2 regions of the Mesorhizobium sp. M0062 genome follow, and region 2 is predicted to be linked to the other one. Evidence: riboswitches for the same ligand, from Rfam matches in the RefSeq annotation. Region 2 holds a riboswitch; the other holds the start of a gene.
What was found. A riboswitch is a leader RNA that binds a small molecule or an ion and turns the genes downstream of it on or off. The one in region 2 is predicted to bind thiamine pyrophosphate.

Region 1: another riboswitch for thiamine pyrophosphate. It lies ahead of thiB (thiamine ABC transporter substrate binding subunit); the one in region 2 lies ahead of NKJ64_RS19655 (YkoF family thiamine/hydroxymethylpyrimidine-binding protein).

The regions. Positions count from the first base shown of each region.
Region 1 is NZ_JAMYUO010000004.1:163,427-178,487, reverse strand. Features, by position in the region: gene NKJ64_RS06985 (ABC-F family ATP-binding cassette domain-containing protein) at 1-1,206, opposite strand, end outside; gene NKJ64_RS06980 (thiamine diphosphokinase) at 1,208-1,867, opposite strand; TPP riboswitch at 2,030-2,144, shown strand; gene thiB (thiamine ABC transporter substrate binding subunit) at 2,188-3,195, shown strand; gene thiP (thiamine/thiamine pyrophosphate ABC transporter permease) at 3,416-5,014, shown strand; gene thiQ (thiamine ABC transporter ATP-binding protein) at 5,011-5,775, shown strand; gene NKJ64_RS06960 (M48 family metalloprotease) at 6,107-7,513, shown strand; gene NKJ64_RS06955 (RNA polymerase factor sigma-32) at 7,610-8,467, opposite strand; partial or broken gene NKJ64_RS06950 (amino acid ABC transporter substrate-binding protein) at 8,865-9,634, shown strand; gene NKJ64_RS06945 (amino acid ABC transporter permease) at 9,772-10,452, shown strand; gene NKJ64_RS06940 (amino acid ABC transporter ATP-binding protein) at 10,449-11,216, shown strand; gene NKJ64_RS06935 (CarD family transcriptional regulator) at 11,413-11,994, opposite strand; gene fdxA (ferredoxin FdxA) at 12,421-12,759, opposite strand; gene NKJ64_RS06925 (RNA-binding S4 domain-containing protein) at 13,013-13,399, opposite strand; gene NKJ64_RS06920 (helicase-related protein) at 13,417-15,061, opposite strand, start outside.
Region 2 is NZ_JAMYUO010000016.1:107,430-122,490, reverse strand. Features, by position in the region: gene dinB (DNA polymerase IV) at 1-1,172, opposite strand, end outside; gene NKJ64_RS19715 (hypothetical protein) at 1,405-1,641, shown strand; gene NKJ64_RS19710 (heme-copper oxidase family protein) at 1,796-2,203, shown strand; gene NKJ64_RS19705 (hypothetical protein) at 2,470-2,691, shown strand; gene NKJ64_RS19700 (hypothetical protein) at 2,712-2,942, opposite strand; gene NKJ64_RS19690 (hypothetical protein) at 3,083-3,412, opposite strand; gene NKJ64_RS19685 (hypothetical protein) at 3,573-3,875, shown strand; gene NKJ64_RS19680 (DUF1236 domain-containing protein) at 4,217-4,546, shown strand; gene NKJ64_RS19675 (hypothetical protein) at 4,645-4,860, shown strand; gene NKJ64_RS19670 (DUF2934 domain-containing protein) at 4,953-5,192, shown strand; gene NKJ64_RS19665 (hypothetical protein) at 5,349-5,600, opposite strand; partial or broken gene NKJ64_RS19660 (GSU2403 family nucleotidyltransferase fold protein) at 5,866-6,255, opposite strand; TPP riboswitch at 6,466-6,578, shown strand; gene NKJ64_RS19655 (YkoF family thiamine/hydroxymethylpyrimidine-binding protein) at 6,569-7,177, shown strand; gene NKJ64_RS19650 (ABC transporter permease) at 7,433-8,275, shown strand; gene NKJ64_RS19645 (ABC transporter ATP-binding protein) at 8,272-9,054, shown strand; gene NKJ64_RS19640 (ABC transporter substrate-binding protein) at 9,051-10,058, shown strand; gene NKJ64_RS19635 (LexA family transcriptional regulator) at 10,231-10,893, opposite strand; gene NKJ64_RS19630 (hypothetical protein) at 10,974-11,348, shown strand; gene NKJ64_RS19625 (hypothetical protein) at 11,433-12,125, shown strand; gene NKJ64_RS19620 (DUF6456 domain-containing protein) at 12,453-13,052, shown strand; gene NKJ64_RS19615 (hypothetical protein) at 13,120-13,428, opposite strand; gene NKJ64_RS19610 (NmrA family NAD(P)-binding protein) at 13,632-14,516, shown strand; gene NKJ64_RS19605 (COG3904 family protein) at 14,574-15,061, opposite strand, start outside.

The sequences.
Region 1 (15,061 bases), on a different contig from region 2:
CACCGGGGTGCGCGCCTGTTCCGGCTTGAACAGGAAATCCTTCATGTAGGACACGACATGGCGCTGCTCGCCATTGATGACGAGGTTTTCGCCGCGCCCGTCCGTGAGATACTGCGCCAGGGTCTCGGCCGGATCGACCGCCTCGCGCTTCTGGTCGAGCGTGGCGATTTCCAGATTGGTGCCGAGCCGCACCGAGCCGGCATCGGGCTTCATCTCGCCGGTGAGCATCTTCAACAGCGTCGTCTTGCCGGCGCCGTTCGGCCCGACAAGGCCGACGCGATCGCCGCGCTGGATGCGGGTCGAGAAGCCCTTGACCACGGTCAGGTCGCCAAAACTCTTCTCGATGTTCTTGGCCTCGATCACCAGCTTGCCGGATTCGGCGGCGTCGCTGGCCACCATGGTCGCCGAGCCCTCGGCGCCGCGATGGCCGCGAAAACGCTGGCGCATGGTCTGCAGTTCGCCCAGGCGGCGCATGTTGCGTTTGCGGCGAGCCGTCACGCCATAGCGCAGCCAATGCTCCTCGCGCACGATCTGGCGGCCGAGCTTGTGCTGTTCGCGCTCTTCCTCTTCCAGCACAAGGTCGCGCCATTCCTCGAAATGGCCAAAGCCCTTGTCGAGGCGGCGGGTCTGGCCACGGTCGAGCCAGACAGTGGCGCGCGAGACGCGTTCGAGGAAGCGACGGTCGTGCGAGATGACGATCAGCGCCGAAGACGTCCGGACAAGCTCTTCTTCCAGCCATTCGATGACCGACAAATCGAGATGGTTCGTCGGCTCATCAAGCAGCAGAATATCGGGTTCGGGCGCCATGACGCGGGCAAGTGCTGCGCGGCGCGCCTCGCCGCCGGAGAGATCGTTGGGGTTCTCCGTGCCGGCGAGGCCGAGATGCTCCATCAGATATGTGGCGCGGTAGGGATCGTCGGCAGGCCCAAGCCCCGCCTCGACATAGGCGCGCACATTGGCAAAGCCGTCCATGTCGGGCATTTGCGGGAGATAGCGCACCGTTGACGAAGGCTGGCGGAAGACCTCGCCGTCTTGCGGCTCGATCAGACCAGCAGCAATCTTCAGGAGCGTCGACTTGCCGGAGCCGTTGCGGCCGACGAGCGCGATCTTGTCACCGGCGGACGCCGTCAGTTCGGCGCCATCGAGCAGCGGCGTGCCGCCAAAGGTCAGTCTTATGCCGTCGAGGTTGAGAAGGGGCGGGGCCATGTCAGCTTTCAGGCAAGGGGTAGGGGTGGGCGAGCAGCAGCGCGCGGCCATGGCCGAGCGCGATTTCGAGGCCGCCCCCGGTCGTGTTGGACTTGACCTCGTTCGAGATGGTCAGCGACGAGCCGAACAAGACCTCGACATGGTCGAGCGGCCACTTCGCGCCGGACACGGTGAGGCCCGAAAGATCGGAAAAGCCGAGCACCGAAAACAGCGTTCCGTCGGCATAGTCGAAGCCGGCCTTGCCATGCAGCAGAGGGGCGCCTTCCTGCGCTCCGCTGGTCAACAGCACTTTTGTGCCGGCCTCGGCCAGCCGCAGGCTGAGCGCCAGATGGAGGAAGGCGTGGTCGGCGCGCTTGCCGCCGAAAGCGCCGGCCAGCACCAGGCTGGTGGCGCCGCGTTCCAATGCCGCCGCGATCGCCAGTTCGCCATCGGTCTTGTCCTTTTCGGGAGGAAACACCTCCCGCGGCACGGCGGCGAGATCGGCAGGCAGGTCCGCCGGCACAGAATCGAAATCGCCGACCCACAGCTCCGGCATCAGGCCGATCAGGCGGGCATGACCGATGCCGGCGTCGGCGGCGATGACGCGCGTGCCCGCGACCTGGCGGTCGAGCCGCGGCGTGCGGACGAGATCGCCGCCAAGCAAGATGGTGAATGTGCTCATATCCGCTGGCCCTTACCAGCCCCGCCGACGAAACGGAAGGCCGAGCGGCACCGTCACTCTTTGTTGGAGCATGATCTTTTTCCGGAAACGGATTCCACTTTCCGGGATCATGCTCGGGCAAACTTCCGCTTGCGTGGCACCTTGGCCGGGCCTATGTGTCGAAACGCTCTAACGGGGTGCCGGACGCGATCTTCGCGGACCGGCTGAGAGGCAGTCTCGCCAACCCGCTGAACCTGATCCGGTTTGTACCGGCGGAGGGATTAGACGCTTCGGACAGCCCGACGCCTCAATTCCTTTCAACACGAATGAAGGAGGCGCCGATGCGCATTTTTTTGTCCCGTCTTGTCCCAGCGCTGGGGCTTGCTGTTTCGCTACTGGCAAGCCCTGCGTGCGCGCAGGAAAAACTCACGATCTATACCTATGAGAGTTTCACTGCCGACTGGGGTCCAGGCCCCCAGGTGAAGAAGGAATTCGAGGCCGAGTGTGGCTGCAGCGTCGACTTCGTCTCGGTCGCCGACGGCGTCGCACTTCTCAACCGCGTCAAGCTCGAAGGTGCCTCGACCAAGGCCGATATCGTGCTTGGTCTCGACACCAACCTCACCGCGGAAGCCAAGGCTTCCGGCCTGTTTGTCCCACATGGCGCGGTGGCTGAAAACAACGTGCCGGGCGGCTGGAGCGACGACACTTTCGTGCCCTACGATTATGGTTATTTCGCCGTCGTCTACGACACCGAAAAGCTGAAGAGCCCGCCGAAGAGCCTGAAGGAACTGGTCGAGGGCGATGCCGCCGACAAGATCGTCATCCAGGATCCGAGGACGTCGACGCCGGGCCTCGGCCTGCTGCTGTGGGTCAAGTCGGTCTATGGCGACAAGGCGCCGGAAGCCTGGGCGAAACTCAAGGGCAAAGTGCTGACGGTGACGCCGGGCTGGAGCGAGGCCTATGGCCTGTTCTCCAAGGGCGAGGCGCCGATGGTGCTTTCCTATACGACGTCGCCGGCCTACCACATGGTGGCCGAGAACACCGGGCGCTACCAGGCGGCCTCGTTCGAGGAAGGCGAGTATCTGCAGGTCGAGGTCGCCGGCATCACCACCACGGGCGCGAAGAATCCGCTGGCGGCGAAGTTCCTGGCCTTCATGACCGGGCCGAAATTCCAGGATGTCATTCCGGAGACCAACTGGATGTTCCCGGCCGGGAAAACCGACAAGCCGCTCAATCCGGCTTTTGATAGGCTGGTCAAGCCGGCGAAGACCTTGCTGTTCAGCCCGGAAGAGGTCGCGGCAAATCGCAAGGCCTGGGTGGATGAATGGCTGGCGGTGATGAGCAAGTAGATTTGGCTGTATAGTCAAAAGATGAGTGCTCTACGGCGCCCCCCTCTGTCCTGCCGGACATCTCCCCCACGAGGGGGGAGATTGGCCTTTACGTTGACTTTCGCCAATCTCCGAAGCTGCAGGAATGAGCGGAGCGCTAAAACCGCCAATCTCCCCCCTCGTGGGGGAGATGTCCGGCAGGACAGAGGGGGGCGCGAAGGAACGCGACGCCCGGTAAAGAGTGCAACGCTCTGACCCCCGCATCACGGCCGGCATTGTCGCGCTTGCGGCAATCGCGCTGCTGATCGGTGGCGCCTTCGCCGGCCTTATCCGCGAAGGCGCGCACGACCTTTCCGGCGCCGCGTCCGCCTTTGACCTCTATCTCCTGCGCGTTGTCCGCTTCACGCTCTGGCAGGCTGCGCTCTCGACTCTGCTTTCCGCCGTACCGGCGCTCTTCGTCGCCCGGGCGCTGTCGCGGCATCCGCGCTTCTTCGGACGCGGCTTCATCCTGCAGCTATTCACTGTGCCCCTTGCCTTGCCGGCAATTGTCGGAGCGCTGGGAATACTGGCGCTCTATGGCCGCGCCGGTTATTTCGCCGCGATCGGTGGCCAGAGCTGGCCCGACATCTATGGGCTGTCGGGCATCCTCGTCGCCCACGTCTTCTTCAACCTGCCGCTGGCCACCCGGCTGTTCCTCGAAGCGCTGGGAACGGTGCCGGCCGATCAATGGCGGCTGGCGAGCCAGCTCGGCATGGGGGCGAGGCCAGCCTTCCGGCTGATCGAGTGGCCGGTGCTGCGCGCCGCGCTGCCGGGCGTCGCCGGGCTTGTCTTCATGCTTTGCATCACCTCCTTCACCATCGTCCTGATCCTCGGCGGCGGGCCGGCGGCGACGACGCTGGAAGTCGCCATCTATCAGGCGCTGCGTTTCGACTTCGATCCGGCGCGAGCGGTGACGCTGACGGTGCTACAGATCGCGCTGACTTTCGCCGTCATGCTGGCGCTGACGCGGCTCGGCGCCAATGTGACCGGCGACGCCAATTTGCCTGTCGCGCCGCGCCGCTATCACTTGGCCGGCAAAGCAGAAACAGCGTTCAACGCCGTCCTGATCGTGCTCGCCTTGCTGTTCGTCGCCGGACCAATGGCGGCCACCGTCGCGTCCGGCCTCGGCGCCGATCTCGGCCGGCTGGCGGGCGAGAGTGCCGTGCGTCAGGCGACCCTGACCAGCGCCGGTCTCGCCCTCTCGGCGGCGCTACTTTCGGTGGCGCTGTCGCTGTCGCTGATCATGGCTCGGCGGGCACTGTCGCTGCGCCGCCGGTCCAGTGCCCGTTCATTGCTCGAACATGCCACCGACACCGGCGCCGGCTTCGTCCTCGTCGTGCCGCCCATTGTCATCGGCGCCGGCTGGTTTCTCCTGCTGCGCACGGTCAGCGATGTCTTTGCCATCGCGCCGGTCATGGTCGTCATCGTCAATGCGGTGATGGCGATGCCCTTTGCCATCCGCGCGATGCGCCCGGCCTATGATGCGGCGAGCGAGCGCCACGAAAAGCTGTGCGCGCAGCTCGGCATTGCGGGCTGGAACCGGCTGCTTCTGGTCGACTGGCCATCGCTCCGGCGGCCGCTGGCCACCGGCTTTGCCTTCGCCATGGCACTGTCGCTCGGCGATCTCGGCGTCATCGCGCTGTTCGGCAGCGATTCGGTACAGACCTTGCCCTATCTCCTGCTGGCGCGCACGGGCAGCTATCGCACGGCCGATGCTGCCGGGCTGGCTTTGCTGCTCGGGGCGGTCTGCCTTGCATTGGTGGTCGCGGCAGACTGGCTGGGACGGGGAGAGAGATCGTGACGTCCGCTGTGGAGAAAGGCACGACTGTCCGGCTGGACAAGGTCTCGTTCAGCTATGGCGAAACGTCATTCCTGTTCGATGTCGAATTCCATACATCTAAGATCACCGCCATCATGGGGGCAAGTGGTTCGGGCAAATCGACCTTGCTCAATCTGGTGGCTGGTTTCGAGACGCCGGAGTCCGGTCGTGTGCTGATCGGCGGCGCCGATGTCGGCGCCGAGCCGCCTTCGGCGCGGCCGGTGTCGATGGTATTCCAGGAAAACAATCTGTTTGCTCATCTCTCGGTGGAGAAGAATGTCGGGCTCGGCCGCTCGCCATCGCTCAACCTGACCGACGCCGATCGCGCCGCAATCGCCGAGGCGCTTGACCGCGTCGGCCTGGCCGGCAAGGAGATGCGCCTGCCGCGCGAACTCTCCGGCGGCGAAAGGCAGCGCGTAGCGCTCGCCCGCGTTCTGGTGCGCGACCGGCCAGTGCTGCTGCTCGACGAGCCGTTCGCTTCGCTCGGGCCAGCACTGCGCGACGACATGCTCGACCTGGTGGCCGGCGTTCATGCCGAGCGGGCGATGACGGTGCTGTTCGTCACGCATCAGCCGGAAGACGCTCGCCGTATCGGCGAGCAGATGGTTTTTCTGGACAATGGCAGGGTTGCCGCGACGGGACCTGCCGCCGATTTTTTCGACGGCACTGGCCCTGAAGCGTTTCGGCGCTATATCGGCGCAAGTTCGGGCGGATCACGCGATATTGCCCGGAAGCGGACATAATTTACGACCAAACCGGCTACAGGTGATGTGGCGCTTGCTTGCCATGGTCCAGCTGATGTGGCTAGGTCCGCTTAGTACTGGTCCGGCACGAGCCGTGATTTGCCCCCTACAGCGCCGCATCCGGCCGGATGCGTAAACGCTGTAGGTTTTTTGATGTGTGCAGGATTGCCAACGAAAACCGATTTTTCGCTGGCGCGGACCCCGGTCCAAATCATGCGCCGAGAGCTGAAGGAACGCCGTGCTGCCGACCGGCACTGACACTTTGAAACGCAGACCGCTGGTGCGCTTCCTCGCGCTGGCCGGCCTTGCCGTGGCGCTGGCCAGCTGCCAGATGTTCACGCCTCCCGAAGTGCAGGAATCTGGCTTCCAGCCTTCCGACAAGCCGATCACGGTCGACAATGTCGCCGCCAACAGCAAGCTTGCCGAACTGGCGAAGGCACAGCATCCGCGCATCCTTGCCACCTATGGCGGCGAATATTCCGATCCCAAGCTCGAGCGCATGGTGGCCAAGGTTGTCGGCAGCCTGACCGTGGTGTCGGCCAATCCGACCCAGACCTATCGCATCACCATCCTCAATTCGCCAAACGTCAACGCTTTCGCGCTGCCGGGCGGCTATCTCTACGTCACCCGCGGCCTGCTGGCGCTGGCCAATGATTCGGCCGAACTCGCCGCCGTCATCGCGCATGAGATGGGCCACGTCACCGCCAATCACGGTCTGCAGCGACAGCAGCTCGAGGCCGAGGAAGGCCTGGCGACCAAGGTGGTCTCCGATGTGCTGGGCGACAGTCCGACCGCCAAGCAGGCATTGATCCGCGGCAAGCTGAGGCTGGCGCAGTTCTCGCGCAACCAGGAGCTGGAGGCAGACGCGATCGGCATCAAATCGATCGGCGAGGCGGGTTACGATCCCTATGCCGCCGGGCGTTTCCTGCAGTCGATGTCGGCCTATACCGATTTCCGCTCGATCAGCGGCGCCACCGACGCCAGCCTCGACTTCCTGGCTACGCACCCCAACACGCCGCAGCGAATTGATCTGGCGCAGCGCCACGCCCGCCAGTTCGGCGCGCCGGGCATCGGCACCCGCGACCGCGATTCCTTCCTGGCCGGGATAGACGGCCTGCTCTATGGCGACACGCCGGAAGAGGGCTATGTGCGCGGCCAGACCTTCCTGCATCCGGGCCTCGGCGTTTCGTTCACGGTGCCCGACGGCTTCATCATCGACAATTCGGCGGCGGCGGTGACGGCGACCGGTCCCGGCGACATGGCGATCCGCTTCGACGGTGTGTCGATCGACAAGGATCGTGCGCTGACCGACTACATCAGAAGCGGCTGGGTGGCCGGTCTCGACGAGACCAGTGTGCGCCAGGAGACGATCGACGGCAACGAGGCGGCGACAGCGCACGCCGGCGCCGATGGCTGGCAGTTCGACATTGCGGTGATCCGCGCCGGCGGCCAAGTCTACCGGCTTTTGACAGCGGCCCCCTCGGCCAGCACGACACTCGATCCGGTGGCACGCTCGGTCAGCGGTTCGTTCCGCGTGCTCAGCCCCGCCGAGAAAGCGGCACTGAAGCCGCTGCATATCCGCGTCGTCACGGTACAGGCCGGGCAGACGATGGGCACACTTTCGGCGCAGATGGTCGGCGTCGACCGCAAGCTCGATCTGTTCCGCGTGCTCAACGCGATGTCGCCGGGCGCCTCGGTTTCGGCCGGCGACAAGGTCAAGATCGTCACGGACAGATAGCGCCGGTCTTCGTCAGAAACCCCAGCCTTCGTAGTGCTTTTTTCTGAGATAACTTTTCTGAGATAACTCGGGGCGGTACCCCTGTTCCTGGCAATCTCACGCTGCCATGAATTCGGGGTTCTGCTTGACCAGCGCGAGCTTGAGCTTTTCCATGGCGCGGGCCTCGATCTGGCGGACACGCTCCTTGGAAATGCCGAGCGTCTCGCCGAGCGCCTCAAGCGTCGCACCTTCGTCGGTCAGCCGACGCTCCTCGATGATCCTGAGTTCGCGGGCATTGAGCGCGCGGAGCGCCGTCTTCAGCCACATCAGGCGCCGTTCGACGTCGATGGTGTCGCCGGCGACCTCGTCAGGCAATGGATCGTCCGAAATCAGGAAGTCCATCCGCTCGGTGGTACCGGCCTCATCGGCGAGGGGTGCGTTGAGCGAAGAGTCAGGTGCTGAAAGCCTGGAATCCATCTTCTCGACATCGGCCTCGGAGACGCCGAGGGCTACCGAGACTTCGCGGTAGAGCGTGGCGTTAGAGATCGGCTCGGCGCCGTTGGCAAGACGGGCGCGCAGGCGCCGCAGGTTGAAGAACAGCGCCTTTTGCGCCGAAGAGGTGCCGCCGCGAACGATCGACCAGTTGCGCAGGATGTAGTCCTGCATCGAAGCGCGGATCCACCATGTCGCATAGGTCGAGAAGCGCACCTCGCGCTCCGGCTCGAAACGCGCGGCTGCTTCCAGCAGCCCGACATGGCCCTCCTGGACCAGATCGCCGAGCGGCAGGCCGTAATGTCGGAATTTCGAAGCCATGGAGATGACCAGCCGCATATGGGCGACGGTAATCTGATGCAGCGCCTGCTGATCCTGGTCTTCCTTCCAGCGCAAGGCGAGAACATGTTCCTCATCGCGCTCGAGGTAAGGGGCTTTCATTGCCGTGCGGACCATGGTCCGTCCTGCCGTGTCTTCGATCATGCCGCGCTCCTGCTCCCGGACATTTTCGGACGGCCTGGCGGCCGTTATCTCTGTTTGACGCAATTCCGAAGGAAACCGCTTTCCCACTTTCCTGGAATTGCTTCGGGCCTAGCGCAGCCAAGGGTTCTTGAAATGGAAACGCGGCGCCCTACAACAAGCCATGAACGTGCCACACCGGGGATTGGTTCCGCCGCCGATGGCGGTTGTTTTGTGCGGTCCGACAGGGCGCATCGACACCGCAGATCGGGACTATTGGCACCGATCCGAGCTGCTTTGAGAATCTGATTTCTGGATCGCCGTTTTTTTGAAATCTGGTTCCTTATTTTGCTGCGCTGTATCTGTCAGTTTCCGGCTCTCACAAGCGCCGGACACCGGCCAAGGACGGGATCACACAGAAATGAAATGGCTCAATTCGCTCATCGTCGCCGGAACGCTTCAGGTTCTGGCTGTTACATCAGGCCATGCCGGCGCCAATCTTGACCAGATCAAGCAGGCCGGCACCCTCAAAGTCGGCACCGAAGGCACCTATGCGCCCTTCACCTATCATGATGCTTCCGGCGCGCTGGTCGGCTTCGACGTCGAGATCGCCAAGGCGATCGGCGACAAGCTCGGCGTCAAGGTCGAGTTCCTCGAAGGCAAATGGGACGGGCTGATCGCCGGCCTCGACGCCAACCGCTACGACGCCGTGATCAACGAGGTCGGCATCACCGACGCGCGCAAGGCCAAGTACGATTTCTCCGATCCTTACATCGCCTCCAAGGCCGTGCTGATCGTGCGCGGCGACAACACCGACATCAAGACGCCGACCTCAAGGGCAAGAAGTCGGCACAGTCGTTGACATCGAATTTCGGCAAGCTCGCCGAGACCAACGGCGCCGAACTCGTCGGCACCGACGGCTTCGACCAGTCGATCCAGCTGCTGCTCACCGGCCGCGCCGACGCCACCATCAATGACAGCCTGTCTTTCCTCGACTTCAAGAAGCACAAGCCGGACGCCAATGTGAAGATCGCCGCGCAGGAAGAGAACGCCGACTATTCCGGCGTCATCGTGCGCAAGGGTGATCCGGAGCTGGTCGCGGCGATCAACAAGGCGCTGGCCGACATCAAGGCCGACGGCACCTACAAGAGGATCGCCGATACCTATTTCGGCCAGGATGTCTCGCAGTAAAGACCATCTCCCGGCGGTTTGCCGGCAATGACCAATAGCGGCGGGCCGTCTTTGACGGCTCGCCGTTTTTCGCATGATATGAGAAGCACACAATCGCACTGCCGTCACCGCGGCGGTCTGTGGGGGAGGAGCCGTTCGTGCCGCACTGGCTACACCTGATGCTGGACTCGTTGCCGACACTGCTGTGGGCGGCGTTGATCTTCACCGTACCGCTGACATTGCTGTCGTTCGCACTCGGCCTGTTCGTCGGCCTGGTTGTCGCCCTGGTGCGGCTGTTCGGTCCCAAGCCTCTGGTTGCCGTGGTCCGCTTCTATGTCTGGATCTTCCGCGGCACGCCGCTTCTGGTGCAGCTGTTCCTGATCTTTTACGGCCTGCCTTCGGTCGGCATATTGCTGGACGCTTTTCCGGCGGCGCTGATTGGCTTCACCCTCAACATAGGCGCCTACAGTTCGGAAATTATCCGCGCCGTGATCGGCTCGGTGCCGAAGGGCCAGTGGGAAGCGGCCTATTCGATCGGCATGACCTGGAGCCAGGCGATGCGGCGCACCATCCTGCCGCAAGCCGGCCGCGTCGCCGTGCCGCCGCTGTCCAACACCTTCATCTCGCTGGTCAAGGATACGTCGCTGGCCGCCGCCATCACCGTGCCGGAGATGTTCCAGGCGGCGCAGCGCATCGTCGCCACCACCTATGAACCGCTGATCCTCTATGTCGAGGCGGCGATCCTTTATCTGGCGATGAGCTCGGTGCTTTCGGCCTTGCAGACGCGGCTGGAGGAGCGGCTCAACCGCTATGGCGGCTTCCTGGAGGCGCGCTCATGATCGGCCTCACCGATATCGAAAAGCGCTTCGGCGACAATCTGGTGCTGAAGGGCGTGACGGTCACCATTGCCGAAGGCAGCGTCACCGCGCTTGTCGGTCCCTCCGGCGGTGGCAAGAGCACTCTGCTGCGCTGCATCAACCTGTTGGAGATCCCGACCTCGGGCATGGTGCGCATCGGCGACGAGACGCTGGAATTCCGTCCCGGCATCAAGATCCCCAGCCGCGACATCCAGCGCCTGCGGCTGCAGACCGGCATGGTGTTCCAGAACTTCCAGCTGTTCCCGCATCGCACCGCGATCGAGAACGTCATGGAAGGCCTGGTGACGGTGCTCAAATGGCCGACGGCAAAGGCGCGCGAGCGGGCACTGGCGCTGCTCGAGAAGGTCGGCATGGCGCACAAGGCGGACGATTGGCCGGCAACGCTGTCGGGCGGCCAGCAGCAGCGTGTGGCCATCGCCCGCGCCCTGGCGCCGTCGCCCAAGGTTCTGCTTTGCGACGAGCCGACCTCGGCGCTCGATCCGGAACTGGCGCAGGAAGTGGTCGACGTGCTCGGAAAACTCGCCAGCGAAGGCACCACCATGGTGATGGCCACGCACGACCTTCGCCTTGCCTCCAAGATCGCGCAGGAGGTGGTGTTCCTCGATGCTGGTGTCGTCGTCGAGAAGGGGCCGTCCACCGTGGTGTTCAGCAATCCGGAGCGGGAACGGACCAAGCGTTTTATTGCGACGCTGAAGCAGGAGGCGGAGAAGGAAGCCGGCGGCTGAGCCTTCTACGTTCCCCTTGTGGGGAGGTCGGACGGAAGGTCCGGGTGCGGTCTGGTGTCGTCCCCATCCTCGCTGCTTCGCAGCGACCCTGGCTGGGCGAGCCACGGGTCTCGCCCGTCCTTGGAACCCCACAAGGGGGTAAAAACAAAAACCCGGCACAAGGCCGGGTTTTTCATGATTTCGACGGTGAAAGCGATCAGGCAGCTTCTTCCTGCTCGGCTTCCTCATTGTCGGCCTTGGCGCCGCGCTTCGGGCCCTTGTTGAGGTTGACCTCGATCAGGCGCACGGCTTCGGTTTCCGACATGCGGTTGACTGCCGCGATCTCGCGCGCCATGCGGTCGAGTGCCGCCTCATAGAGCTGACGCTCGGAATAGGACTGTTCCGGCTGGTTGTCGGCACGGTAGAGGTCGCGCACGACTTCCGAGATCGAGATCAGGTCGCCCGAATTGATCTTGGCATCATATTCCTGCGCACGGCGCGACCACATGGTGCGCTTGACGCGGGCGCGGCCCTGCACGACCTTCAGCGCGCGCTCGACATAATCCTCTTCCGACAGCTTGCGCATGCCGATGGAGGTCGCCTTGGCGACCGGAACCTTCAGGCGCATCTTGTCCTTCTGGAAGTCGATGACGAACAGTTCCAGCTTGTGGCCCGCAACTTCCTGCTCGTCGATCGAGACGATCTGGCCGACGCCGTGTGCCGGATAGACGATGTACTCGCCGGTCTTGAAACCGTGGCGTGCCGAGGTGGACTTCTTCTGCGGGGTGATCGTTGCCATTACGCCCTGAACTCCTTGTTGTGGCACCGGCGGCCTGCCGGTCCGAACGCATGCGACCGGGGACACCGATCGTTAGCCGCACAACAGATGAACCCATCGGAAAAAGCCGGGACCGGCAAACCGCATACATAGCGACTGCCTGGCCCAGATCGCTCTGGTCCGATTGGGGATTTCACCTTTCAGTGATTTGGGGCGCTTGCGCCATAAATCGACGTTGTGTCACCGGCATGTTTCAACTGGTGTAGCACAAAAAGTCGGAAGAATCAAGGTTTTGCTGCAAACGCGAAGGTCGAGCGCCATCGCCGCCTGTCAAGGCAGTTAATGTATGATGCGCGTTACGCAGCGTTATGACGATCCAATAGGCCGCACTTTTTTGCTTTGCGCATCACCCTTTCCGAAATCGATTCCGATTCCAGCGTCATGTGCTCAGTCGCCTTCGCCTGGCTCGGCGGAGAAATATTTCTCGAACTTGCCGGCTTCGCCGTCGAAGCTCTTGGCATCTGCCGGAGGCTCCTTCTTGGCGGTGATGTTGGGCCATTTCTCGGCGTATTCGGTGTTGACCTGCAGCCATTTGTCGAGGCCCGGCTCGGTGTCGGGCTTGATTGCATCGGCCGGGCATTCCGGTTCGCAGACGCCGCAGTCGATGCACTCGTCGGGATGTATGACAAGCATGTTCTCGCCCTCGTAGAAGCAGTCGACCGGACAGACCTCGATGCAGTCCATGTACTTGCATTTGATGCAGTTGTCGGTCACGACATAGGTCATTGGTCGGCTCCGGGACGTCCCGTTCTTGCTAGAGCGACGTGCGTCCAATTGGACGCACAAAGTACGCTCTGACACTTTGAATCTGCGCATCGTGCCTTCCGAAAAATCGATTTCCGATTTTCGGGCCGATGCGGCGGCTTTTTTGGTGAGGTAACGCCTTTGCCTGCCGCTTGCAAGGGCAGCCATTGCAGGCGGGGCCCGCGTGTCCGGAATGAAATTCCAGACCGCCGGCATGGCGCAGACGGCCAAGGCTTCAGTCTTCGCCGAACAGCCGGTCGGTTTGCCTGCGCTCTTTCTTGGTCGGCCGGCCGCTGCCGGCGTCGCGCAGCGCCGGAATGGCATCGGCAACAGCCTCGCCTTTCGGCGCCGGCGGCGGGGACATGTCCTCGTAGAGCGTGCGCGCTTCCTCGGCCGGACCGCGCCGCACGCCGGTGCCAAGCACCTTCCAAATGAAAATGCGGCGCTCGTGCGTAATGGTCAAAACGTCGCCAGGCTTGACCAGATCGGAGGCCTGCGCTGCTTTGTCGCTGTTGATGCGGACGCGTCCGGCGACAACCAGCTTGGCCGCCAGCGAGCGCGATTTTATCGCGCGCGAAAAGAACAGCCACTTGTCGATGCGCTGACGACCTTCAGCAACCATCGCAGCGAACCTGGGGCTTATTTCTTCAGCTGGTCGCGCAATGCGGCGAGCTTGGCGAAGGGCGAGTCCGGATCGAAGCGCGCAGGGCGTTCCTCGCGTGGCTTGGCTTGGAAAGCCGGCTTGGCGCCTTGCGGTCCGCCTTTGCCTTCCGGCCTGCCGCCTTTCCAGTCAGGCCGGCCCTCGCGCGGACGCTCGCCTTGCGGCTTGCCGTCGCGGCGCTGTTCGCCCTCGGCCTGCGGCTTGGGCTTGAACTTCGAACGGTCGAAGCGTGGCTTGGCGGCACCGTCGCGCTGGTCGCGCCGGCCCTGATAGGCCGGCCGTTCGCCCGGTGCCGGCTGTCCGCCGGCAGCGTCGGCCGGCGCATCGGCGCGGCCAGCCTGGCCGTTACGCGGGCGATTGTCCCGGCCTTGACGATGGCGCGGGCGCTGCTCGAAACGACCCTGCCGCCACAGCAAGATGGGCTTTGGCGCTTCGGCCTCGGGGACAGGCTCAGCGCTTCCACCCTCCCCCTCGTGGGGAGGGTCGGCGCGCAGCGCCGGGGTGGGGGCAGCGCCGGCGTCGGCGGTTGCGCCTGCATCGGCTACGCGGTCTGCACTATCGGTTTCGTCAGCGCTGTCACCCCCACCCGCGTCGCTTCGCGCCGCGACCTCCCCCATCGAGGGGGAGGTAAGGGCGTCGGCGTTTTCGGCGACGGTGGCGTCGGCGCTTTCGGGGACGGTGTCGTCAGCTTCTGCAACAGCCGGAGCTTCTTCCGTGATTTCTATGGGGGCTTCGACTTGGGGAGCTTCGACCTGTTCTTCCGCGACGGGCTCTGCCGTTGCTTCCGCGATGGCTGGAGCTTCGGCGGTGGCTTCAACGGCCGCAGTTGGCTCCGAACCCTCGGGAGGCGCGCCCGGCTGAGCGTCCGCAGCAACAGCCTCCGCTGCGGCTTCGGCGACGGGCTGCTCAGCCGCAGGCTCAGCGGCGGCAACCGCATCCGGCTCCGATCCAACGGCCGGCGCTTCAGCGACGGCTTCGCTTGCAGCGGCTTCCGTCGCCTTGGCCTGTTCAGCTTTTGCAGCCGCGTCCGCAGCCAGCTTGGCGGCAGCCGCTTCCCGCGCCGCGTTGTCCTGTGCTTCCAGCCGCGCCTTGACCTCTGCCGGCGGCTTCGGCTCGGCGCGATAGCCGAGACCTTTCAGGATCTCTTCCATGTCGTCGGCGGTGGCGCCGAGGATGGACATCATCGGCGGCGTCACCATGAAGGACTGGCCGTCATAGGCGCCGTCCGGGCGCTGTCCCAGACCGGGCCTCCAGTTGGTCGCAGGCCGGATCAGGTCGGCCAGCCGTTCCAGAATGTCGATGCGCACGGCGCGGCGGCCGAGATTACGGTAGCCGGCGAGCTTGTAGAAGCTCTTGTCGAAAGCCGGATCGATGACCACCGAGGTGCGGCCGGAGGCCAGCGCGTGCACGACGTCGCCAAAGCCGGGCTTGTCCTTGCCGTCGTTCTTCAGCGCCCACAAAAGCGTGATCAGTCCGGCGGGCGCCGGCTTGATCAGCGCCGGCACGAAGACGTGGTAGGCGCCGAAGCGCACACCGAGCCGGCGCAAGGCGGCGCGACCCTCCTGGTCGAGCGACTTCATTTCCTCGGCGATGTCGCGGCGGTTGATGAGGCCGAAATGCTCG
Region 2 (15,061 bases):
CCATAGCCGACAGCCTCTCTGCCAAAGCGCTGGCGGATCTTGTCGATGGCGCGGTCGGCGCCAAAGCGCGCCAGGCCTTGCCTGCTGCCGGGCCGCTGCTTTTCATCGGCAAGCCCGAGCGGCAGCTCCAGCTGCAGCTCGGCACTTTCTTCCAGCTGCGACACCGAGATCGCCAGCAGCGAGATGGTCTTCTCCCGAGGGTTGGCGGCCAGCACGCCGCGCACCAGCTCCCCGGCGATTTCGGCCAGCATCGCGGTTGCCGAAATCGGCTGATCGAGCGTCAGCGAGCGTGTGACGGCGTGCAGATCGGCGAAACGCACGCGCACCGTCACCGTGCGCCCGGGCCGTGATTTCGCCCTGAGCCGGCTGGCGACCCGGTCTGCCAGATGCAGCAGCACGGGTCCGAAGATACGCGCTTCGGCCGGCCGTCTGCCAAGCGCCGACTGCGCGCCGGCGGAATGCGACCGCCTGTGGGTTTCGAGCTTTCGCGGGTCGCGGTTCCATGCCAGCGACGCCAGCTTTTCGCCGGCGGCGGGCCCGAGCAACCTTCGCAGCGCCCCACTATGCGTCTTTGCCAACTGGCCGATGGTCTCGATGCCGATCTCGGCCAGCCGCGCTCTGGTCGCCGGGCCGACGCCCCACATCAGCCCGACCGGCAGATCATGCAGGAAGGCAAGTTCGGTGTCCGGATCGACCACCACCAGCCCGTCGGGCTTGGCCACCTGCGAGGCGATCTTGGCCAGATGCTTGGTGCGCGCCACGCCGATCGAGATCGGCAGGCCAAGCTCTGCCCGGACGCGCCGACGCACCGTGGCGGCGATCTCGGGCGGCGGCCCGAACAGATGCGTGCAGCCGGCGACGTCGGCAAAGGCTTCATCGATGGAAATCCGCTCGACCAGCGGCGTGAAATCGTCGAGCACCTTGATGGCGGCATCGCCCAGCCGCTGATAGTCGGCGAAATGGCCGCCGACGAAAATCAGTCCGGGGCAAAGCTCGCGCGCGCGTCGTCCGGGCATGCCGCCGCGCACGCCGAAAACCCTGGCTTCGTAGGAGGCGGCAAGCACGACGCCGCCGCCGACGGCGATCGGCTTGCCCCTGAGCGCCGGGTCGAGCAGCTGCTCGACCGAGGCGTAGAAGGCGTCGAGATCCGCATGCAGGATGGTGGGTTCCATCCCGACCGTTCCCTTTGCGGCGTTGCAGCATTAGCCGCGTCTGTTGTGAGAGGCGTTTTTCCGAACAAATAGAGAACAAACAGGGCCTATTGTCAAGCGAAGCGGTTGCCGCCGGCCGGTCCGTTCCAGGTCGGGCCGTCGAGTGCTCCGCCTGGGCATCGGACCTGCGGAACATTGTCTCTCGCCTCAGCGTTCATATCCGCGACGGGACGCTGTTTTTGTGGAGGCCGGTATGGGCCAGTTCGAGATGATCGACCTCGTCAGCGTCGTTGACGCCTGCACGAGCGATCGCGTTGCCGGGCACTGCGTGTCAATGGCCAGGGCGGTGGAGGAGTTGCGAGTGCTGACCGGTGATTTCGTATCGCCGGACGAGACGGTGGCCAACGCGCTGTCGGCAGTGGCGCTGGGGCGCGGCTGCGCGGTGGTGTTCGACGAGCGAGCGGGCGCCGACATCTTGCTGACGCCGTAGCGCGGCGGCGCCGGGTTGTGGCAGCCAGAAAAGTCGAACAGCGTGCAAAAAGCTGTGCAGGCATGGCCCCATAACCGGGGCGTGGAAAATTTCTGCACGTGGGTGTATTCTCCAGGTCGCAAGCGGTCGCAGACCGCATAGGGGGAGAAATGACATGCCGAGGGTTTCAGAACTCTTTTTCAAAACTGCCATCTTGTTCCTGATGTTGGGGATTGCGGCCGGCCTGCAGATGGCGATCTCGGGCGACCACGCCGCTTTTCCGGCGCACGCGCATATCAATCTGCTCGGTTGGGTGACGAGCGCCATCTTCGGCGGCTACTACGCGCTCAATCCGCAAAAGGCGGCGCGTCGCGTCGCCATGATCCACTACGGGCTCTACACTCTCGGCTTGGTGATCATGCTGCCGGCGCTGTATGTGATGCTGCAGGGAAACCCGGCGCTTGAACCGATCGTCGCCGGCGGCTCGCTCATTATCGCCGCTGCCGTTCTGGTTTTTGCTTTCGTGGTGTTTTCGCCCGAAACGGCGCGCTCGGTGTCCGGCGTGGTTCCGGCCTCTCGCTGACTGTTCGCGCGCGGCGATCAAAGTCCGACCCGCATTCGCGACCCGCGACACGGGTTGGCCAGGCCGATGGCCGCAGCCGCTGGCTGCGGTGTCTATCGCCGCGTCGGCGTTTAACATACCCGAGTCCCACCACGTATTATTTCGTGACTATTTGGCGCCGGAACCTTCCCAGATATCGCGCGTTGCGGCGACTGTATTCGCGCTGCCTTATATATAGGCAGACTTGAGTACGTCCACAGCATGGGTTGGGGGAGGAGCAGGCCACCATGTCGAAAAGAGAAATCGGAACGTCGGCCTCACTGGGCCGACGCATCGCCGATCTGAAAGCCAGGATGCGAGACGCCAGCGTTACTGAACACGAGATGCAGACCTTCCAGAAGGTCGCAGCCATCATGGGAGGTGTCGAAGGCTCCCTACGCCTCGACGCCGACGACCTGATCGCGGCGTCCTTCGTCACCGAGGCGCTCGGCGATCCCGGGTCGAATTGAAGGTCAGAGCCCGTCGGCACTCAAGTGCCGGCGGTCGATGGCCCGGTTCGCAGCGCCGCGATGCCGGAGCGTGTCTGCACCGCCCGCGGCGGGGATTTCTTGCGCACTTTGAAGATTTCAGGCGAGCGGCCTCGACGGCGCTTGAAATATTGGGCTTCTCGTTCGTGCTTCTCGGCTGCTTCTCGGCTGTCGAAGGTGCCGAGATTGTCGCCGTCCAGCCCTTGACCACAAGGGCTAAGCCAAACCGCCAAGGCGCCTTAAACGAAGGATCCGGCCAGCCGGATCCTTCGAAATATCGCGATGCTCCGGCATCGCCTTCAGCTCATACTTGGTCCAACTGGTGACGGCGTGGACGTCCCGGGAAACCTCTCGAAAGTCCGCGGTCGCTGCCTTACACGTCGTCGAACGGGCCGCCGCGCCTCGCCAGGTCGTGACCAATGGCGGCTTCCTCGGCGTCGTCGGGCAAGGCATCGTCACTGTCCTGGTAGGGGTTGTCGTCATCCTCCTCGGGCAGTTCGCCTTCCTTCTCGACACCGGTGGTGTCCGGCAGGCTTTCCTCATCTGCTCCGTCGGGTAGGACCGTTGCGCCACGCAGCGCATCCCAATCCTGCCGGCGCGGCGTCGGCGCTTCCACTTCATCATTGGCGATCCTGTCGCGGGCATCGTTTTTGCTCGGCGGCGCCTCGACCTCGTCATTGGGTTTTCTGTTTCGTTCTTCCATGATTGCCTCCTCCGGGCGGCTTTGCGTCGAGAAGGTGGAACTCACTTCCGGCTGTCAGGTTCCGGCAACCACTCCATCTCCGTGGAACCAATTGCCGCCAGTCTGCTTTGCCAGGGACTAGTCTGCTTTGCCAAGGAGATGAATCCAGAGGAGCTGGACCATGAAGACTTTCCCCCTCATCCCATGCGTGCTGCTCTTGGCGCTGGCCGACCCGGCGGCTGCGCAGGACAATGGCGACCAGCACGGCCCTGCCGCGCCTTGCCAGGCGCAGCCTCAGGACGATGGTCAGAAGCCGCCGGTCGCCAATGGCGGCGGCGAATCGACCAGCACGCTCGGTCCCTGCGGCGGCGTGCTGCAGCCGCCGCCCAGTGGTGACCAGGATATGACGCAGCCGCCGCCGGACCAGGGCAAGACGCCGGTGATCAAGCCTGGCGAGGTGCCTGCGCAGCCGCCGAAGCAATGACCTTTGCTTGAAACTTCACGGCGTGGCACGAAGGCGGTCGGTTCCGGTCTTGGCCGGGCGACGCGGTCACCGGATCAATGCCGGCGCCGGCCGCAATCGCCACCGGAATTGGAGCCGTGCATCATCCATGTCGAAGGTCTCCTGAGGGATTGTGCTTCAATGCGAATCTTGCGGGTGCGGGTTCTGCTGGCATGACCGGGAAGCCGATCAATTTAGTCTCCGCTTGCGGAACAAGACCGTACCGGCTGCGTTTGCCTCCAGGAGCCCGCCACCTCGATTTGCGCTGTTTTCGCCTCGCGCGGGAACACGGCGGAGCTCGCCAACAACGACAGGAGACGAAGATGAAAACCATCCTTATTCCCGCCGTCGCCGGGCTCGCCATGATCGCTGGTATCGGTATTGCCGCCGCCGACGAGGTCATCGTCACGCAGCCGGCACAGCAGCAGGTGATCATCACCCCGGAACAGCGCACGGTCGTGCACCAATACGTAAAGAAACATCCGCTTGCCTCGGTCAATCTGCTCGGCGTCGAATTGAATGTCGGCACTGCCTTGCCTGACACTGTCGAGCTGCAGGAGGTTCCCGACGTCCAGTACAGATACGCCGTGGTCGACAACCATACCGTGTTGGTCGACCCCAGCACGCGCAGGATTGTCGAGGTGGTCGAGTAACGCTCGACAACCTAACCATTCATCGGTGATACGGCCCTGTCGTTCTTCCCAAAAGGGCGGCAGGGCCGAATGACGAACATGATGAAAGGAGAATTGCCATGTTGCCGCATGTCGAGACCCCGAACTCCGCCAATGTTGCGGCGTGTTGCGACAAGTTGCTGGCCGAGCGCAACACGGCGCTGTTATCGATGAAGGAAGCGATCGCGCTCCTGCGGGAGCGCACCGGCACCGATCGTTCGGATGCCGACCTCGCGGGGCTGATCGTCAAGAAAGCGGCGCTGCTCGGCGTTGCGGTGATTTCCGACCCGCGCTGAGATGTCTCGTCACTCAAGACGCCGGCCGAATTTTCGGCTAATGTTTTCGTGGAATCTGGACCAACCGACCGGACCCAACCACGGAGGCTTAAGTGACGGACGACAAACAGGACCGCATTCGCCAGCGCGCGCACGAGATCTGGGAAAAGGCCGGCCGGCCTGAAGGCGCGCATCAGGAACACTGGGAGCAGGCCACGGCTGAAGTCGATGGCGCGGTCGCCAAGCCCAAAAACGCGGCGAAGAAAGCTGACGCCAAGCCCGCCAAGGCAGCCGCCAAGCCAAAGGCGGCGAAGCCTGCCGCCGCAAAGTCCGGCAAAGCCAAATCGAAATAAGGCCAGAAATAAGGCCAGTCGAAATAAAGCAAGGCCGGAATTCGCTGGCCGGGGCCATCCTTGGCGCCCGCCGTTCAGGCGCGCCCGAGCCTCTCAACCTGACGAATTGCGCCTGCGACGGGCAGCGCAATTCCTTGTGTTTGGCGACAGGCGCCCTCATGCCTCCCAGGCATAACTCGACAGCGCAAAGCGAATGCCGGCAGCTGTCATGGCCAGTTCGCATTCGGTGATCTGGCGCAGGTGGCGCAGATAGCGCGTTACAGTCTGTGGCAGCCAGCCGGCGCAGGCCTCGACATAGGCGCGGCTGTGAACAAGGGTGCCGGTCGACAGCCTCTCGTCCTTATCGGCAACGACTTTCAGATATTGGCGGATGAAGCGGATGTCGTCGGCGATGTCTTGGCTGGCCATTCGCCAAGCCCCGGCGAGGCGTTCGCACTGATCGAATGACAAGGGCAACAAAGGGGGCGGCAATAAAGGCGGCGGCAACAAAGGCGGCGGCAACGACGGGGGTGACAGCAAAGGCCGAGAGAGATCGGCGAAGGCAACATGGTTCGCTGTGCTCAAGGACATTCCTCTCTGCGAAAAGAGATATCGTACTTTATGTACGAATAAGCGTCAAGCCAATTTCGTACGGTTGGGACGATGGAAATGAATATAGCAGCGGTCGCTTCAGCTAATCCCGCATCGTGAATCCTTCAGGAGTCGCACCAATTTCGCGGAGGGATTTCCCCAGGATGGTGTGACTGTTTTCCCTCGTGGCGGCGTCGAACAGGTTCAAGCCGCCCCGGATCGTCTCGCGCCAGTTTTCGCCCTTGTCCCACGCTTCCATGAAGGCGAAGGCAAGGTCGTCCTGGCGACGCGTGGCTTCGAGCGCTTGGGTCAGCAGGCGCGCTTGATGGAGATCCTTCTCCCGCTTGGCGCCAGCGCTCGGCCCGCGTCGCGAGGCGACGATCAGCTTGTGGATGGCGTAGCGCTGGGGCGAGGGGACCAGCACAGGCAAGCCCGAGCGATGCAGGAGCACAGTCCGGATGGGGTCGCGGATAAGGAAATCCAGAAACCGTAAGGGCTGCGCGGAGTCTCTGCCGTTTTCTTATAATTACGTTTATCAGCTTGAATTTCAACGCAGTTATAAGAAGTTCGTGGAAACGTTATAACGCAACGAACTGACGAGTCGTCTGTTAACGCCCGGGCGCCCGGCACGTCTGGCCCAAAACACTTTCCCGCAGTGCCTCAACAAACGGCTTCCCCAATGCCGCGAACGGTGCTTTAACCCGCCCATCCACAGGGGTGCTCCGTATCGTCGGGGCTGAGATGAGGGCGGCAAGCCTTCGGACCCTAAAGCTGATCTGGATAATACCAGCGGAGCGAGGCGGGCGATGTTTTCAGGCGCACAGATTTCCCTTTATCCCATGACCGACGATTTCGTCGGCGTCATCCTCGGCGCGCTCGGCGCGCTCGATCCCTGGCGCGACCGGCTGCGGATCGAAACCGATGACATCTCGACCCTTATGGTCGGGCCGCCCGAGGTGCTGTTTCCCGCCATGCGCGACCTGTTCGTCGCGGCGGCCAAAAGCGGCAAGCACTGCGTGCTTTCGGCGGCGGTCTCGCGCGGCTGTCCGGGCGAGCCCGACGATCCGATCTGCCGCTCCGACGAGACCGGCGGCCCCGCCATTCCGCTGGACGAGCGCAAGATCGCCGCGATCCGCGCTGTCCAGGCCACGCCGTCGACCGGCCAGCCGGTGGCGGCGCAGTTCTCGCTCTACGTTATGGGCACGGGCGACCATATGGACGAGATCTACGGCTGCATCGATTTCCTGAAACAGTCCGGCGTCTTTGAGCGCTCAAAGAACTTCTGCACCAAATTGCGTGGCGATGCCGGTGCGGTGTTTGCCACGCTCAACGAGGCCTTCTGCCGCTTCGGCCCCGGCGCCGGCCACGTCACCCTCGACATCACGATCTCGGCGAACAGCCCGAGCGCCGTCTGAGCCGCGGCTCAAGCGTCGTTCCTTGAGGATATTGCCGTGGCTGGTTTATCTGACCCATTGCGTGGAGGAGATGCCTCTGACCCCTCAGCACAGAGAGGAGGGGAGCCATTGGCGATTGGCGAAGACCGCGATGCCCACGAATCTCCCCCCTCGAGCAGGAGATGGCCGGCAGGCCAGAGGGGGTCCCAGCGCGTGGAGCGCCGACGTCCTTTTCGCATCGGCAAGGCGTGGGCGCTCTATGCGAGACGACCCCCTCTGTCGCCTTCGGCGACATCTCCCCCTCGAGGGGGGAGATTAGCCGCAGCCATCGCCAAGACCATCCCCGCCGCCTGCGCCTCCGCCCTGCTCCTCGCGGCGTGGGAGCTCTACGCCCGCTATGGTGGCGCTGCGCCCACCATGCTGCCGGCGCCGTCGCGCGTGCTGCAGCAGGCCTGGGAGCATCGCGCTGCCCTTGCCGACAACACGCTGCCCACCATCCGCGCCACATCAGCCGGCTTCGCCTGCTCGTTGGTCGCTGCCTTCGTGCTTTCGGCGCTGGTCGATTTCTTGGCCCCGCTGCGCCGCGCGCTGTTTCCGCTGCTGATTGTCAGCCAGACCTTGCCGCTGGTCGCGATTGCGCCGCTCATCGTACTGTGGTTCGGCTTCGGGCTGATGCCAAAAATCTTGCTTGTGGCGCTCGTTACCTTCTTCCCGATGATGGTGGCGCTGGTCGAGGGTTTTGCCGCGACCAGCAAGGCGATTTCGCAGATGCTCGCCACCATGGGGGCAGGGCGCTGGCGCATCTTCTGGCTGGCGCGCCTGCCTTCGGCGCTGCCCTATTTCTTCGCCGGGCTGCGCATCTCCATCACCTACGCCGTCGTCGGCGCGATCTTCGCCGAATATGCGGGGGCGGCGAAGGGGCTGGGCATCTACATGCTCAATGCCAAGAACAACTTTCGGCCCGATCTGGTGCTCGCCGCGGTCGCCGTCAGCGCCGCGCTCACGCTTGTCTTGTTCGCCATTGCGGTGCTCGTCCAGCGCTTCGCCATGCCTTGGGAGAATGCAGGGAGCGAAAGCCGCGACGGCAAGGTTGAAGCTGCAGAAGAGAACCGTCAATGACGCGGCTCGAACTCCGGGACATCAGGAAGAACTTCGGCGCGCTTGAGGTGCTCGCCGGCATTTCGCTTCATGTCGCGGCCGGCGAGTTCGTCTCCATCCTCGGCCCTTCCGGCGCCGGCAAGTCGACGCTGTTCCAGTTGCTGACCGGCGCGCTGAAAGGCGAGGGCGACATGCGCTTCGACGGCGCGCCATTGCAGGGCAGCCCCTTCGCCTTCATGCCGCAGCGCGACGCGCTGATGCCGTGGCGGCGCGTCATCGACAATGTGACGCTGGGGCTGGAAGTGCAGGGTCTTGGCCGCAAGGCGGCGCGCGAACGCGTCGCGCCGTTGTTCGCTGAGTTCGGCCTTGCCGGTTTCGAGCGCGCCTGGCCGGCCGAGCTTTCCGGCGGCATGCGCCAGCGCGCCGCCCTTTTGCGCACCGTGGTGCAGCAGCGCGACATGCTGCTGCTCGACGAGCCCTTTGGCGCGCTGGATGCACTGACCCGCGCGGGTATGCAGCGCTGGCTGGAAGGCATGTGGCAGCGCCAACGCTGGACGGCGCTGCTGATCACCCATGACGTGCGCGAAGCCGTCTACCTCTCCGATCGCATCTATCTGATGTCGGCGCGGCCGGCCCGCATCATCGGCGAGATTGCCGTGCCGCTGCCGCGCCCGCGCACCACCGGCAGCGATGCCGCGCGCCAGGCCGCCGCGCTCGAAGCCGACATCCTCGACACGCTGCTCAATCCCGGGACTGACCGGCCCTCGTTCCCGCAGACCGCTCAAAGGAGTTTTTCATGACCGAATTCACACGCCGGCAGGCTTTGCTGCTGACGCTGGCTGCCGGACTGCCGCTTGCCTCTCGCGCTCATGCGGCTACGCAAAAAATCACCGTCGCGCTCGACTGGACGGTCAACACCAACCATGTCGGCCTGTTCGTTGCCCGCGACAAAGGGTTCTACCACGAGGTCGGGCTCGATGTTGAGATCCTGCCCTATGGCGATACTGGCGGCGGCACGCTGGTCGCCAACCGCATCGCCGATTTCGGCATTGCCGGCGTCGGCCTGTTCACCCAGCGGGCTGCCGGCGCCGATCTCAAGGCGGTCTACGCCGTGGTCCAGCAGGAGACCGGCCGGTTGGTCTTCAACGCGGATCGCGGCGAGATCAAGAGTCCCAGGAATCTCGACGGTCTGACCTATGGCGGCTTCGGCAGCGCCTGGGAAAACACGCTGATCTCGACCATCATCCGCCACGATGGCGGCAAGGGCGTTTTCGAGACGGTGACATTAGGCACCTCGGCCTATGAGGCGCTGGCCAACGGCTCGGTCGACTTCACGCTGGAGGTCTCGACCTGGGAAGGCGTCGCTGCCGAGCTGAAAGGCGTCAGGCAGCGCGGCTTCCGCTACGCCGACTACGGCGTGCCCGACGAGCACACTACCTTGATCGCCTCCAGCAATGCCTATCTCCAGGCAAACCCGAAGGCCGCATCGGCCTTCGTCGAGGCAACGCGGCGCGGCTACCAATTTGCCTGCGATCACCCGCAGGAAGCCGGCGATCTGCTGATGGCTTCCAACAAGGATGCGCTGACCGACCCGGCGCTGATCCACGCTTCGCTGAAGATGCTCGTCGACGGGCATTTCTTGCGCAGCCAGGACGGCGTCATCGGCACCATCGACAGGGCCAAGATCGAGGCGATCGGTACCTACCTCTTCAGGGCCGGCATATTGCTCGATGGCGATGGCAAGGCTCTGAAGGAGAAGCCGGATTTCGGGGGGTATTTTACGAACGAGTTTTTGGGAGCGTAATCTCCCCCCTCGAGGGGGAGATGTCGCCGAAGGCGACAGAGGGGGTCGGTACGTCCTGACGCGACTTCCTATCGCGGACAGAGGACGTCAGCGCCTTACGCGCGGCGACCCCCTCTGGCCTGCCGGCCATCTCCCCCTCGAGGGGGGAGATTGCGCCTCACCGCCTTCTCCCTCACATATCGATCATCGAGCGCTTCACCCGGCCGATGATGGTGATGGCGCCTTCGAGCGCCGGCGGCGGGATGTCCATGTAGGAGGCCGGCTGGAAGGGCGGGTTCTCGTTGGGGCGATAGCGCTTGTAGGTGGCCTGGCCGCTTTCGTCCGAAATGACATAGCAGCCATTGGTCACCAGCCGCTTGTCCCTGAGGTTGACGAAGATGATCGAATCCGGTGGCGAGATCTTGTTCATCGACGGGCCGTCGACGCGCAGCGCAATCCATTGGCCCTGCTCCAGATCGGTGGTGGGGATGGTCGGATAGTCGCTGAGATTGACCACCATGTCCTGGCTGCCGAGTTCGCCGGCGCTGATCCATGAGACGATGGGCACGTCGACGGTGGCCAGCGACGGCATCGGGATCTGCCGGCCCGACTCGTCAAAGCCGAAATGGCCCCCCGAAAGGCTGCCGCCGTCGCCGTTGAACAAGAGCCAGCCGGGATCGACGCCGAACAGGCGGCCGTATTTCTCCGCCGCCTTGCGCGACAGCGGCCGGTTGCCGTTCTCGTGACTGATCAGGGTGTTCTTGTTGATGTCGCGCAATGCCCGCGCGGCGTCGCTCGGCGAGGCATAGCCCGCCTCCGCCCGCGCCTGCTGCAATCTGTGCCTCGGTTCCTGCATCGTACAAATTGCCTGAAATTTATCGTCCAATATGTACGATTTCGCTTGCGTACGTTTCGTACATATCGTACGCTTAGCGCATGATCGAACAAATCGCAAGCGTTTCCGCAGACATCCTCAGCTTTCTCCCATCGTCCGGGCTGTCCTCCTCCCCGGTCCGGACGCAAACCGGGGCTTCTGCCCCGGATCCGGTCGAACCGTCGTCCCCCCGATCGACCGGAACGGCCGGAGCCGCTCCTCTCCCGGCTCCGGCCACCTCTTCAGCCCATGGCGCCGCCGGCGCGCCAAGGGCTGTCTCCGGCGGGCAGGGCATCTCCTGCATCCGCACGGAAGATGGCACCGTCATCCTGTTCGACCGGCTGACGGGCAGGGCGGTTTCCGCCCTCACCAAAGCGGCCGCCGAAGCCGCCTTGCGGCATCTCGCCGGCTCGCTGCCGGCCGCCAGTATCGGCTGACCGCACCGACCATCCGCTCTGATTTTTCCCGTGGGCCCTCGGGGCCGGCGCTCGGCCTTGCGCGCGCAATCAATGGATACCGACATGACTGCCTATACCGACACCGAATTGCAGGAGATCGCCGTCTGGCTGAGGGATGGCCTGTCGGCCACAGGGATCGCCGTCCGCTTCACGGCGCTGCGCGGCAGTCCGGTCTCGCGCAATGCCATCATCGGCATCGTCCACCGCAACAGCGCGTTGAAGACCATCGGCTTCGCCAACCCCAGAGGCGGCAGGTCCGGCGGCCGACCGAGGAAGAATGCGACGGGGAAGACTGCGGCAAACGAGAATACCGCCAAGAGGAATCCGCCGGCGCAGCCAAGCAAGCTCGTAAGGGAAGTAGGAGTTTCGAAGCAGGCCGCGCCGGTCAAACCGGCCGCCAAACCGAGCCGTCAGCCATCGGCCAGGCCTCTGTTGCCAGCCCGTCCGGCGCCCTCGATCCCGGGCGAAGGACGGCTGGTGGTGGACGGCGAAATCTACCGCTTCAATGTGTCGGCGCCGCGCCCTGCTTCGCTCGGGCGTCAGCCGCATGTCGCCGCCATGCGCTTCATCGACTGCCTGTTCGACCGCTGCCGCGCGCCGCTCGACCTGACGCTGGAGGAAGACCCCGACAAAGACCCTCCCGGCAGCCGGCCGGGATTGGAGATGCTGTGCTGCGGCCTGCGCACAAGGGCGCTGAAAAGCTACTGCGAATATCATCAGACGCGTTTCCACCGACCTGTGGCGGAGGTGGTGTGAGCGGCTGGGCTCCGTTCCTCGCCTCCGGACGACCCCACCAATGACCGAAAGCCGGCGGGACAGCGCCCCCCTCTGTCCTGCCGGACGTTCGTCGCTCGGGAAGCCAAGCAATTGGCTTTCCGTCCGCTTCGCGGACCACTCCTCAACCCCCACGCGGGGGGAGATTGGCAGCTCGCCCGCACTGCCTTCCAACGGCGGTGGTGATTGGCGAAAGCCGACGCGACATCCGATCTCCCCCCAAGTGGGGGAGATGCCCGGCAGGGCAGAGGGGGCGCGAAGGAACGCCAACCTTCCGGCTCAACAACCCAATCCCACAAGGATCCCCCGATGAGCAAAAAAACCGCGCAGAAAGCCAAACCGCCGAAATTGCCTGCGGGCGAAGCCGAGCAGGTGCGCATCCGCCGCGAGATCGGCCATGATTTCGCGCTGAAGGACGATCGCTTCGGCCGCAAGCGGTTGAGCGTCGGCACCGAAGAGGCGCGGCGCGTCTACGAGGTCTCCAATGACGGCTACACCGCGACCGGCGGCATCGTGCGGGTGCGCAATGTCGATCCGCTGGTCGGCATCACCTCGCTGACCCGCCAGCAGCGTGAGGCCGGCCAGCGGTTTCGCGACGATTTCGAGCGCGCCTCGCGTGACGGGCTGCGGCCGATGCCGTGGGAAGAGCGCATTGACGGCGGCCGCATCAATGGCGGCATCCCCGACCGCGTGCTCAACGCCGGCCGCGCTCATGCTCACGCCGTCGCCGCCCTGGCCCACTGGGAAGTGGCGGAGGTGGTTCGCAAAATCTGCCTCGAAGGCCAGTCGGTGAAGGCGCTCGCCGAGCGCACCGGCGAGGGACGAGATGTGGTGGTGAAGATGTTGAAGGTCGGGCTCGACCTTTTGGCCGTGGATTACGGGATGATGCTGATGCGGAAGCCGCGATAAGGCCGGCAGCCGCGTGGTGAAGCGGCCGGCCGGCAGATGCCGGCCGAACCGGTTTCACCCTATCGGATCACCGTTCGCAAACGCGAATTTCCTCGACGATCCTGTGATGATGGCGCCAATGCTTGACCAACTCTATGCGGCAATGGCGATGGTGCCTGTGATACCTGTGGTACCTGAAGCCGTTATCGTAGGCATTATACTGGTAGTAGGGGCGAGGAGCGTAGCGATCGTAATAGTCGCCATAGCTGTCATTGTAGTCATCGTCATAGTAGCCGTTGCCGATGCCGATCACGACGCGCCCGCCGGCATTCGCCGGAGCGATCATCGCCGCCGCCGCAGTGATAGCGATAGCCGAAGCAAGCAGGAGCTTTCTCATAGCTGCCTCCTATTCAAGGTTGCGCTAATATAACTCGCTGGGCACGACCTCGTTCCATAATTTTGCAAGATGCGAACGACCCCTGCGCCGTGCATTGCGAGGAAAGCCGGCGTCACCTCCTGTCAGCATCGTCCCCGGATTTTTGAACCCTTCGCCGCCCCAGCCATTAATCCGGCATGAATCAGCAAGGGAAGGACGAGACCATGCATGTCATTCTTGGAGGTACCGGCCATGTCGGCTCGGCGGCGGCAATGGCGCTGTTGCGGCAGGGCGAGGATGTCACGGTGGTGACGCGCGACGAGTCGAAGGCCGCATGGTTGGTTGAACAGGGCGCGGAGGCCGCGGTTGCCGATGTGCTCGATGTCGAGGCGCTGCGTGAAGTCTTGCGGCGCGGCAAGCGGGCGTTTCTGCTCAACCCGCCGGCCGATCCATCGACCGACACCGACGCCGAGGAGCGCAAGACGGTTGGCGCCATTGCGGCGGCGCTGGAGGGCTCCGGCCTCGAAAAGCTGGTGGCGGAATCGACCTACGGCGCGCAGGCCGGCGAGGGTGTCGGCGATCTCACCGTCCTTTACGGCCTCGAGCAGAAGCTGAAGGCCCAGGCCATTCCGGCAAGCATCAACCGCGCCGCCTATTACATGAGCAACTGGGATCAGGCCCTGGAGACGGCGCGGCGCGACGGCGTCATCACCTCCTTCTTCCCGGCGGATTTCGAGCTGCCGATGGTGGCGCCGCAGGATCTCGGCGAGGCCGCGGCGAGACGTCTGCTGGAGCCGACGGACAAGACCGGCACGCACTATATCGAGGGCCCTCGGCGCTACTCAGCCGCCGATGTCGCCGCAGCCTTCAGTGCGGCGTTGCGCAAAAACGTGCGCGTGGTCACGGTGCCGCGCGAGCGCTGGACAGAAACCTACGAAAAACTCGGCTTCTCCAAAGCGGCGGCCGAGTCCTACACCCGCATGACCGGGGCCACGCTGGACAAGCCGGCGGAGCCGGAAAACCCGGAGCGCGGCACGACCAGCCTGGAAAGCTATATTGCTGCGCTCGTCGAGGGCCGGCCGGAAGACCTGTTGAAGGGTGCCGCGTAAAGTGAAGGGTTGCTGTTGAGAAACAGGCGCTTCGACGACCTACGTGGCCCGCTATTCCTATTGCCTGACCGTTCGGCAGTTGCCCGCCGGCGGCGTGGTCTTGCAGATATCGATGGAGGTGCGCGTGTCGCCGTGACCGGCTTCGGTTATCAGATTCAGGTCCAAAAGTTCGTATGTCACGAGGTATCGTATGCTGTCGTCGGGTATTTTTTGCATGGCCGATACGATCCACGAACCTGCTTCCATCTCGGTGAAATAGCTGTCGACTTTGCGTTCATACCATTTGGGTATCGGAACGAGGACGATGGTCTTCTTGCCGTGGATTTTCTTGGCGGTCGGCAGCATGATCCGGTGAATGCCGACAAAGGCGCGGCTGTCTGCCAGGCGCCGTACGCCGCCCGCAAGAACCATCGTACAAGCTGACGAACAGACTGCGCCGACGGGGTTGGCGACGCCGAAGCGGAGGTCGCCCGGCCCGCAGGCTTTTGTGTCTGGCGCGCATTCGGAGAACTCCGTCTTGCCAACCATCGTGTCGAGCCCGCTGG